Regions from separate parts of the Priestia sp. Y58 genome, predicted to be linked through region 1. Evidence: riboswitches for the same ligand, from Rfam matches in the RefSeq annotation. Region 1 holds a riboswitch; the other holds the start of a gene.

Region 1 (4,135 bases):
TTGGAATGAAAAAGAAGTTAGGAATTGCTCAAGCAATTGTGACAGACCCAGATCTTATCTTTTTAGATGAACCAACTTCTGGAGTAGATATTGAATCTGCTCTCCACATTCATGAACTAATAAGAGAACTCCAAAATCAAGGCAAGACAATTTTTATGACGTCTCATAATTTAAATGAAGTTGAGAAGATTTGTACACGTGTAGCGATTATGAAAAATGGGGTCATTTTAACAGAAGGTACAATGGAAGAGCTGCGCTTTCAATATCAAGCGAAAAAAACGGTGATGATCAAACATGATCCTTATCCAAACAGTCGCAAAGAATACATTCAACAGTTTTTCCGTACGTTGAGTCCCGAAGTTGAATACCATCACATGTACACAAAAGTGATGCTTCAAAAAGAAAGAAATATTCCTCTTATTATTCGTGAATTGATTCAATGCGGCATCGACATTTATCAAGTTCACGTCGAAGAACCTTCTTTAGAAGAAATCTTTTTGCAAAAAAATATTGTGGATCACTCACAGGTGAGTTAATGAGCGACAGTCTGTTGATTTACTACTCAGCCTGACTACATTATCTATAAATACCAGTTAGGAAGCTTCTGACAAAAACATGTTCATTTTCCCAAGAAACTGATAAGATAGCTAATGACATTTAAAAATAAGAAAGGATTTCGATTATGTTATCAGCTATTAATTCAGTAGACTATACCATTTTCCATGCGGTGAATCAGTACGCCTCGCATGTGAAGTTTGTAGATTCGCTGATGGTATTCTTTGCAGATTATGCCCAGTATGTACTTATTGTTTTACTCGGCTTGTTTTTACTTATTAATAAAAACGGCAGCCGTGTTGTAGCATTTCAAGCTTTATGTGCTTGTGCCACAGGAGTCATTATCAATAAAGTGATTAGTTTATTTGCTTATCGAGATCGTCCGTTTATCTCTCACCACGTGAATCAGCTTATTGATCACGCCGCAAATTCTTCATTTCCAAGCGATCATGCTACATCTGCATTAGTTATCACTTTTACCATTTGGCTGCATTTCAAACGTTCAGGGCGCATGTGGGTTGTCATGGGCGTACTCATTGCCTTTTCACGCGTATGGGTTGGCGTTCATTATCCATTTGATGTGTTAACAGGAGCCGTTTTAGGCTGCGTGCTGGCGCTGTTTATTCATTATGTTATTTTTAATACGAAACTGATGAGGGCTATTACCAACTTGTCTATTTTTCGAAAATCAGCTTATGACGAACAGTCTCAATATTATTAAGAAAAAGTCGCAAATACGCGGCTTTTTTTATTGGGAAATTTTTAATGTATTTAATACTTGTTTTTTAAAATTAAATTGTGTACAATTAAATTACAGAAACGATAAATAAAAATTTTTAATAAAGTTAATGAAAAAGAGGAGAGGTTTATACATGAAAGCTTTATATGAAACAACAGTCGTTAACACAGGTGGAAGAACAGGAGAAGTTCACTCTTTAGATAACATCTTTAACTTAGACGTTGCAACACCTCCAGCGCTTGGTGGAGAAGCAACAACAGCAACAAACCCAGAGCAGCTATTTGCAGCTGGATACAGTGCTTGTTTCAACAGCGCGTTAGAATTTATGTTGAAAAAACATAACGTAGAAATCAAAAGCAGTGAAGTAAAAGCTACTGTTCAGCTGCTTCCTGATAAAGCTGATCAAGGAGTGAAAATTAGAGTAGCGCTTGAAGCTCATATCGAAGGCTTAGATTTAGAAACAGCTAAAAAATATGTAGACCTAGCCCATTCATACTGCCCGTATTCAAAAGCAATCAGCGGCAACGTAGACGTAACGGTAGAAGTAGTTTAATTGCTTTAAAAAGCCCTGCTAAGCATGTAAAGCTTAGCAGGGCTTTTTTATTTGAATTTTCTCTATTCATTTGTAAGAAGTACTAGTATAATGAGGAAGAAAATGAATCATTCGCACAGTTTAGGTGCTCTTACATAGCGTAAGAGGTAACAGGGAATCGAGTGCAAATCTCGAGCGGTCCAGCCACTGTAAGCAGGGAGTTTTCTATCTTATCGTCACTCAAAACGGGGAAGGCGGTAGAAAATGATGATCTCAAGCCAGGAGACCTACCTATTCTGTACACTTGACTCTTCTAGGAAAGAGGCGGTGTATCAAGGTACGCAGTGAGCAATTGCTGTTTATTTTCATATGCCGACACATCCTCAATTTCTATAGAATTGAGGCTTTTTTACGTTTTATTTTAAAAAAAGGAGTGTAGGAAATGGAAGGTTTATCAGTTTTTTTACTTGTCTTTTTATTAGGAATCAGGCACGGATTGGATGCAGATCACTTAGCTTTTATTGACGGCCAGACTCGATATAATTGGCGAATGGGCAGCCGTTTTGCCCCTTGGGTCGGAACGCTGTTTTCACTAGGTCACGGAGGAATGGTGGCCGTCACGGCCGGAGTGCTGGGCGTGGTGATGAAAAATTTTACGTTTCCATCATATTTCGATCATTTTGCATCTTGGGTATCTATTATCTCTCTATTTCTGATTGGGACATTAAACACATATCATTTGCTTCGAACTAAAAATAAAGAAGAAGATTTTCAGCTGAGCGGATTAAAAGGGAAGTTTATTCCGAAAATCGCAAAAGGAACAACGAATCCTTTTTTAATTATTCTTGTAGGGGCATTGTTCGCTTTAGCAGCCGAAACGGTCAGTCAAACGGCGGTGTGGTCTCTAGCTGTAGGGAACGCAGGCAAGTATACGCCGCTTTTGTTGGGACTAGTATTTATGTTTGGTATGATGCTTACAGATACAATCGATTCGATGATTGTACATAAAATGGTGAATGAATCGAGCAAATTTGGACAATCTGCTTCCCGCTTGATGGGCTGGGTTATTGTTGTCCTCGCGTATGGTGTGTCGTTCTATTTAGCATTCACTTTCTTTAACCCATGGGCCGAAGTAAACTTTGAAATGGTTGGCGTTATTCTGTTTATTTTTTTAGTGTCTATGTTTGTTTTTGTGAGTGTGAAGTCAAAAGGGAAAAATATTAAAATAAATGTCAATTAGTCAAACGAAAGCTTTAATCTGTTGAAGATTGAAGCTTTTTTGTATGAATTTGTTGAAGTTTATGGCTATTTTCAGTCGGTTATGAATAAGTTAAAGTATTATCTGTATTTAAAGGATGGAAAATTGTCTGAAAACCATTATAATTAAGGATAATTTAAGGTCGTTATGTGAAACGTAGAACATAGTTATACGTACGATAAATAAAAGCATTTAATGCAAGCAGCAGGGGTTGTTTGGAGGAGGAATTGATTTGAGTCAGGTAATGGTAGAACAAAGCGTATTTAGTTATTTAAAAGAACATGAACAAGAGATGCTTGAAGATTTAGTTGGATTTGTGAAAAAAGAATCACCGTCCTACAGTAAAGAGTTAGTAGATCAGTGTGGAATGTATTTAACGCAGCTGTTTCAAAAGCGTTTAGGGGTAGGGTACGAAATTATAGAAGAAAAAGAAGTAGGAAACCACTTGAAATTTACGATTGGAGAAGGAGAAAAGCAGCTTTTAATCATCGGTCACTTTGACACGGTATGGGAAAAGGGAAGGCTGAGTCTAAGAACAGAGGGAAACAAGCTGTACGGTCCGGGAATTTTAGACATGAAAGGCGGCATTGTGCAATCTATATGGGCGATTAAAGCGATTCAAGAGCTTGGTTTATCACTCGATAAAAAAATTGTGTTTTTCTGCAATTCGGATGAAGAGATTGGGTCAATTTCTTCTAAAAAATATATAGAAGAAGAAGCACAAAGAAGTGAAGCAGTGCTAGTAGCGGAACCGGCGGTGGCGGGTTCAGGCGCGTTAAAAACGTCGCGCAAAGGAGCGGGAATTTTCACCGTAAAAGCATGGGGACGAGCAGCACACGCGGGTAATCACCACAAAGAAGGAATCAATGCGATTGAAGAGCTGGCGCGCCAAGTGATTTTCTTGCAGGGCTTAACAGATTATGAAAAAGGTACAACGGTGAACGTTGGGACATTTACGGGAGGCAGCGGTACAAATGTGGTGCCGGAATATGCAGAAGCGCACGTGGATTTACGTGTTTCTACAGAAGAAGAAGCAAAACGCATGACGGAT
Region 2 (4,135 bases), on a different contig from region 1:
GCTAAAGCAGCTTTAGACTGTGCTGTATGGGATTTGTATGCAAAGCGGCATAACAAACCGTTATCTGAAGTAATTGGAGGAGTAAGGTCTGCTGTAGAAGCTGGAGTGGTAGTTGGCTTAAATGATATTTCCATAATGAAAGAACAAATAAAGACTTACATGAAAGATGGTTATAAGCGCTTTAAAGTGAAAATTAAGCCGGGTGCTGACTATGAGCTACTGAAACAAATTCGAGATGAATTTCCAAGCATTCCTCTTATGGCTGATGCCAATTCAGCCTATACGTTAAGCGATAGTGATTTATTGAAGAAACTAGATGAATTGAATTTAATGATGATCGAACAGCCGTTAAGTTCTGATGATATCCTTGATCATCGATTGTTACAAAAGCAAATGCAGACGCCAATTTGCTTAGATGAAAGTATTGTGAGCTATGAAGATGCACGTCATGCAATTGAACAAAGAAGCTGTAAGATTATCAATGTGAAAATCGGTCGAGTTGGCGGAATGTCCGTAGCAAAGCAAATTCATGATTTGTGCGCCCAGCATGGTGTAAGACTTTGGGTTGGCGGAATGTTAGAAGCCGGGATTTCAAGAGCTCATAACATCGCCCTTGCGACATTGCCTTCTTTCACGATACCAGGTGATATTTCTGCGTCATCTCGCTATTGGGAAAAAGATATTATTAAGCCCGAAGTAGAGGTAGAAGCCGGAGTAATAAAGGTGAAGGGAAAACCGGGGATAGGATACGATATTGATAAAAAGTTTATCAAAACAATCACAGCATTTGAAAAAGAATACCAATAATTAAAAACCGTTTTTTTATGAAAAACGGTTTTTTTATTGGTGTTGTCAATGTTTAGTAGAAAAATAGGACAAATTTTTTAAAAAGAGCACATTGTTCCATCAAGCGTGTCAAAACATGTTATGATGGAATAGTTTGATGAAAAAAGTCGAAGAGTTTTACCGTAAAAAACAAAATTATTTTTGAAAATAGGTTGATAGTTTTCTAAGTTGTCCTATATAATGTGTTTATAACATAACACAATATGTTGTTCTGAAATCGATAATAAAATACTATATTTTGTGTTTTCCAGTGAAAAAGGTGTCTGATAAAAAGACTTAAAAGGGAATTTGGTGAAAATCCAAAGCTGTCCCCGCAACTGTGAATGCTGATGAAATAAGGAGATCCACTGTGAGTAAACATCATGGGAAGGCCTTAAAGTAAAAAGAAGCATAAGTCAGGAGACCTGCCTTTTTTATGTCGTTTTATCTTCTTCGGGAGGTGAGAGGGTAGAGCGAGGATTGAGAAAAGACTTAGTGTCTTCTTCTATCTTCGTTCTATTCGCTCACCGAGGTACGGTGAGCGATTTTTTTATTTTGAAGTGAAGAGAGGAGCCATATTTATGGTGAATACATTAAAGCCTACAATTCTACATGAATTAACTGCATATATTGAACGATTAAAAAAAGAATTTACGCAGCTTGATTTTTCTTTGTATGAGGAAAAGGTTATTCAAACTGTTACAGTAAAGGAAAATATGACGGACGAAAAGGTTGCAAACGTCCTAATTCTAGCAGCCTTAGAGCGTATTTCAATGGAAGAACCAGATTGGACGTACGTAGCGGCAGACGTCTACTTAAACGAACTATATCGAAAAGCAGCGGACAACCGAGGTTATGATAAAAAAGAGAAGTACGGTTCGTTTTATCAGCTTATTCAAGAACTAACAAAAATCGGCATTTATAATAAACAGCTATTAAAAACATATACAGAAGAAGAAATTAATGAAATTGCTTCAGTCATTATTCCTGAACGCGATCGTTTATTTACATACATTGGATTGTTGACATTAGCAGATCGCTATTTAGCGACATCACATGATAAGCGCGTATACGAATTACCGCAAGAACGTTTTCTTATCATTGCTATGACGCTGATGTCTCAAGAAAAGAAAGAAAATCGAACAGCATTAGTAAAAGAAGCGTACTGGGCGCTTTCTAGTCTATATATGACGGTTGCCACACCAACGCTTTCAAACGCAGGAAAGAGCTACGGACAGCTATCTAGCTGCTTTATTGATACGATTGATGACAGCTTACGCGGTATTTATGATAGCAATACAGATTTGGCCACGCTTAGTAAAAATGGAGGCGGAATTGGTGTCTACCTCGGTCATATTAGAAGCCGAGGAAGTGATATAAAAGGTTTTAAAGGCGTATCATCAGGAACAATTCCATGGATGAAACAGCTAAATAATACGGCTGTAAGTGTCGATCAGCTAGGTCAACGACAAGGAGCTATTGCCGTATATTTAGACGTATGGCATAAAGACATCTTTTCATTCTTAGACGCGCGTTTGAACAACGGTGACGAACGCCAGCGCACGCATGATTTATTCACTGGCGTATGTTTGCCAGATTTGTTTATGGAAAAAGTAGAAGCACGTGAAGACTGGCACTTATTCGATCCTCACGAGGTTCGTACGCTGATGGGCTATTCGTTAGAAGATTTTTATGATGAAGAAGAAGGCAGCGGTTCGTTCCGCACTCGTTACGCTGAGTGTGTAAATAATGAACAGCTTTCAAGAGAAACAGTACCTGCTATTGAAATCTTCAAGCGCATTATGCTTTCACAGCTTGAAACGGGAACGCCTTATATGTTCTATCGTGATACGGTTAACCGAGCTAATCAAAACCGCCACGAGGGCATGATCTACTGCAGCAACTTATGTACAGAAATTACGCAAAACCAAAGCACAACGGTCGTAACAGAGGAAATTACGGAAGACGGAAAAATTATTATTACAAAGAATCCGGGCGATTTTGTTGTATGTAATCTTTCGTCTATCAACTTAGCGAGAGCCGTAACTGAAGATGTGCTTGAACGTTTAATTCCAATTCAAGTACGCATGCTTGATAACGTTATTGAGTTAAATGATTTGCCGGTACTTCAAGCAAAACTAACGAACCAAAAGTACCGCGCAGTAGGGCTTGGCACATTTGGTTGGAACCATTTGCTTGCCTTAAAGAAAATAGCATGGGAAACAGATGAAGCGGTAGCATACTGCGATGAATTGTATGAGCAAATTGCTTACTTAACCGTACAGGCAAGCATGAACTTAGCTAAAGAAAAAGGCGCATATCCATTATTTAAAGGCTCAGATTTTGAGTCAGGCGCTTATTTTGAAACACGTAAATACACAAGCGAAGCGTGGAGCGAACTGCGTAACGAAGTTCAAAGCAATGGGATAAGAAATGGATACTTAATGGCTGTAGCACCTAATTCATCAACATCTATTATCGCGGGTTCTACTGCAAGTATTGATCCGATTTTCCGTAAGTTTTATTCAGAGGAAAAGAAAAACTATAAAATCCCGGTGACGGCACCAGATTTATCGCCAGCAACAAACTGGTATTATAAGTCCGTTTATTTAATTGATCAGCATTGGAGCATTAAGCAAAACGCCAAGCGACAGCGCCATATTGATCAATCCATTTCATTCAACTTATATGTGCAAAATGATATCCGAGCAAAAGAGCTGCTGGATCTTCATATGACGGCATGGAAAGAAAAGTTAAAAACGACCTACTACGTACGTTCAACATCAAGTGAAGTCATTGAAGAATGTGAAAGCTGTCATAGTTAAAAGGAGTGAATAATTAATGACAAGCATGTTAAAACGAGAATTAATGAACGAAACAGCTCCGAACCGTTCGACAGGAATCATTAACGGCAAGAGCTCAAATATTCTAAACTGGGATGACGTCCGATTTTCATGGGCGTTCCCTAAATACAAGCGTATGCTAGCTAACTTCTGGACGCCGTTTGAAATTAATATGGGTCAAGATATTAAGCAGTTCCCTCAGTTAACGGCTGACGAACAAGAGAGCTTTTTAAAAATCATCGGCCTGCTGGCGCTACTGGACAGTATTCAATCAGATTATGCTAGCAAAGTAGCTGATTATGTAACCGATTCTTCGATTAATGCTCTAATGATTATTTTAGCGCAGCAAGAAGTGGTTCATAATCATTCGTATTCATATGTTTTATCAAGTCTTGTACCAAAAGGAAAACAAGATGAAGTATTTGAATACTGGCGCACAGACGAAAAGCTTCGCGCTAGAAATGACT

Evidence for each region. A riboswitch is a leader RNA that binds a small molecule or an ion and turns the genes downstream of it on or off. The one in region 1 is predicted to bind cobalamin.
Region 2: linked by a shared signal. The riboswitch ahead of MMB68_RS05705 (ribonucleoside-diphosphate reductase subunit alpha) and the one ahead of MMB68_RS22630 (HoxN/HupN/NixA family nickel/cobalt transporter) in region 1 are both predicted to bind cobalamin.

The regions. Positions count from the first base shown of each region.
Region 1 covers NZ_JAKWFL010000009.1:91,781-95,915, reverse strand. The annotation lists gene MMB68_RS22645 (ABC transporter ATP-binding protein) at 1-536, shown strand, start outside; gene MMB68_RS22640 (undecaprenyl-diphosphatase) at 683-1,276, shown strand; gene MMB68_RS22635 (organic hydroperoxide resistance protein) at 1,428-1,847, shown strand; cobalamin riboswitch at 1,953-2,135, shown strand; gene MMB68_RS22630 (HoxN/HupN/NixA family nickel/cobalt transporter) at 2,269-3,066, shown strand; gene MMB68_RS22625 (M20 family metallopeptidase) at 3,296-4,135, shown strand, end outside.
Region 2 covers NZ_JAKWFL010000001.1:1,086,169-1,090,303, reverse strand. The annotation lists gene menC (o-succinylbenzoate synthase) at 1-807, shown strand, start outside; cobalamin riboswitch at 1,087-1,272, shown strand; gene MMB68_RS05705 (ribonucleoside-diphosphate reductase subunit alpha) at 1,407-3,650, shown strand; gene MMB68_RS05700 (ribonucleotide-diphosphate reductase subunit beta) at 3,667-4,135, shown strand, end outside.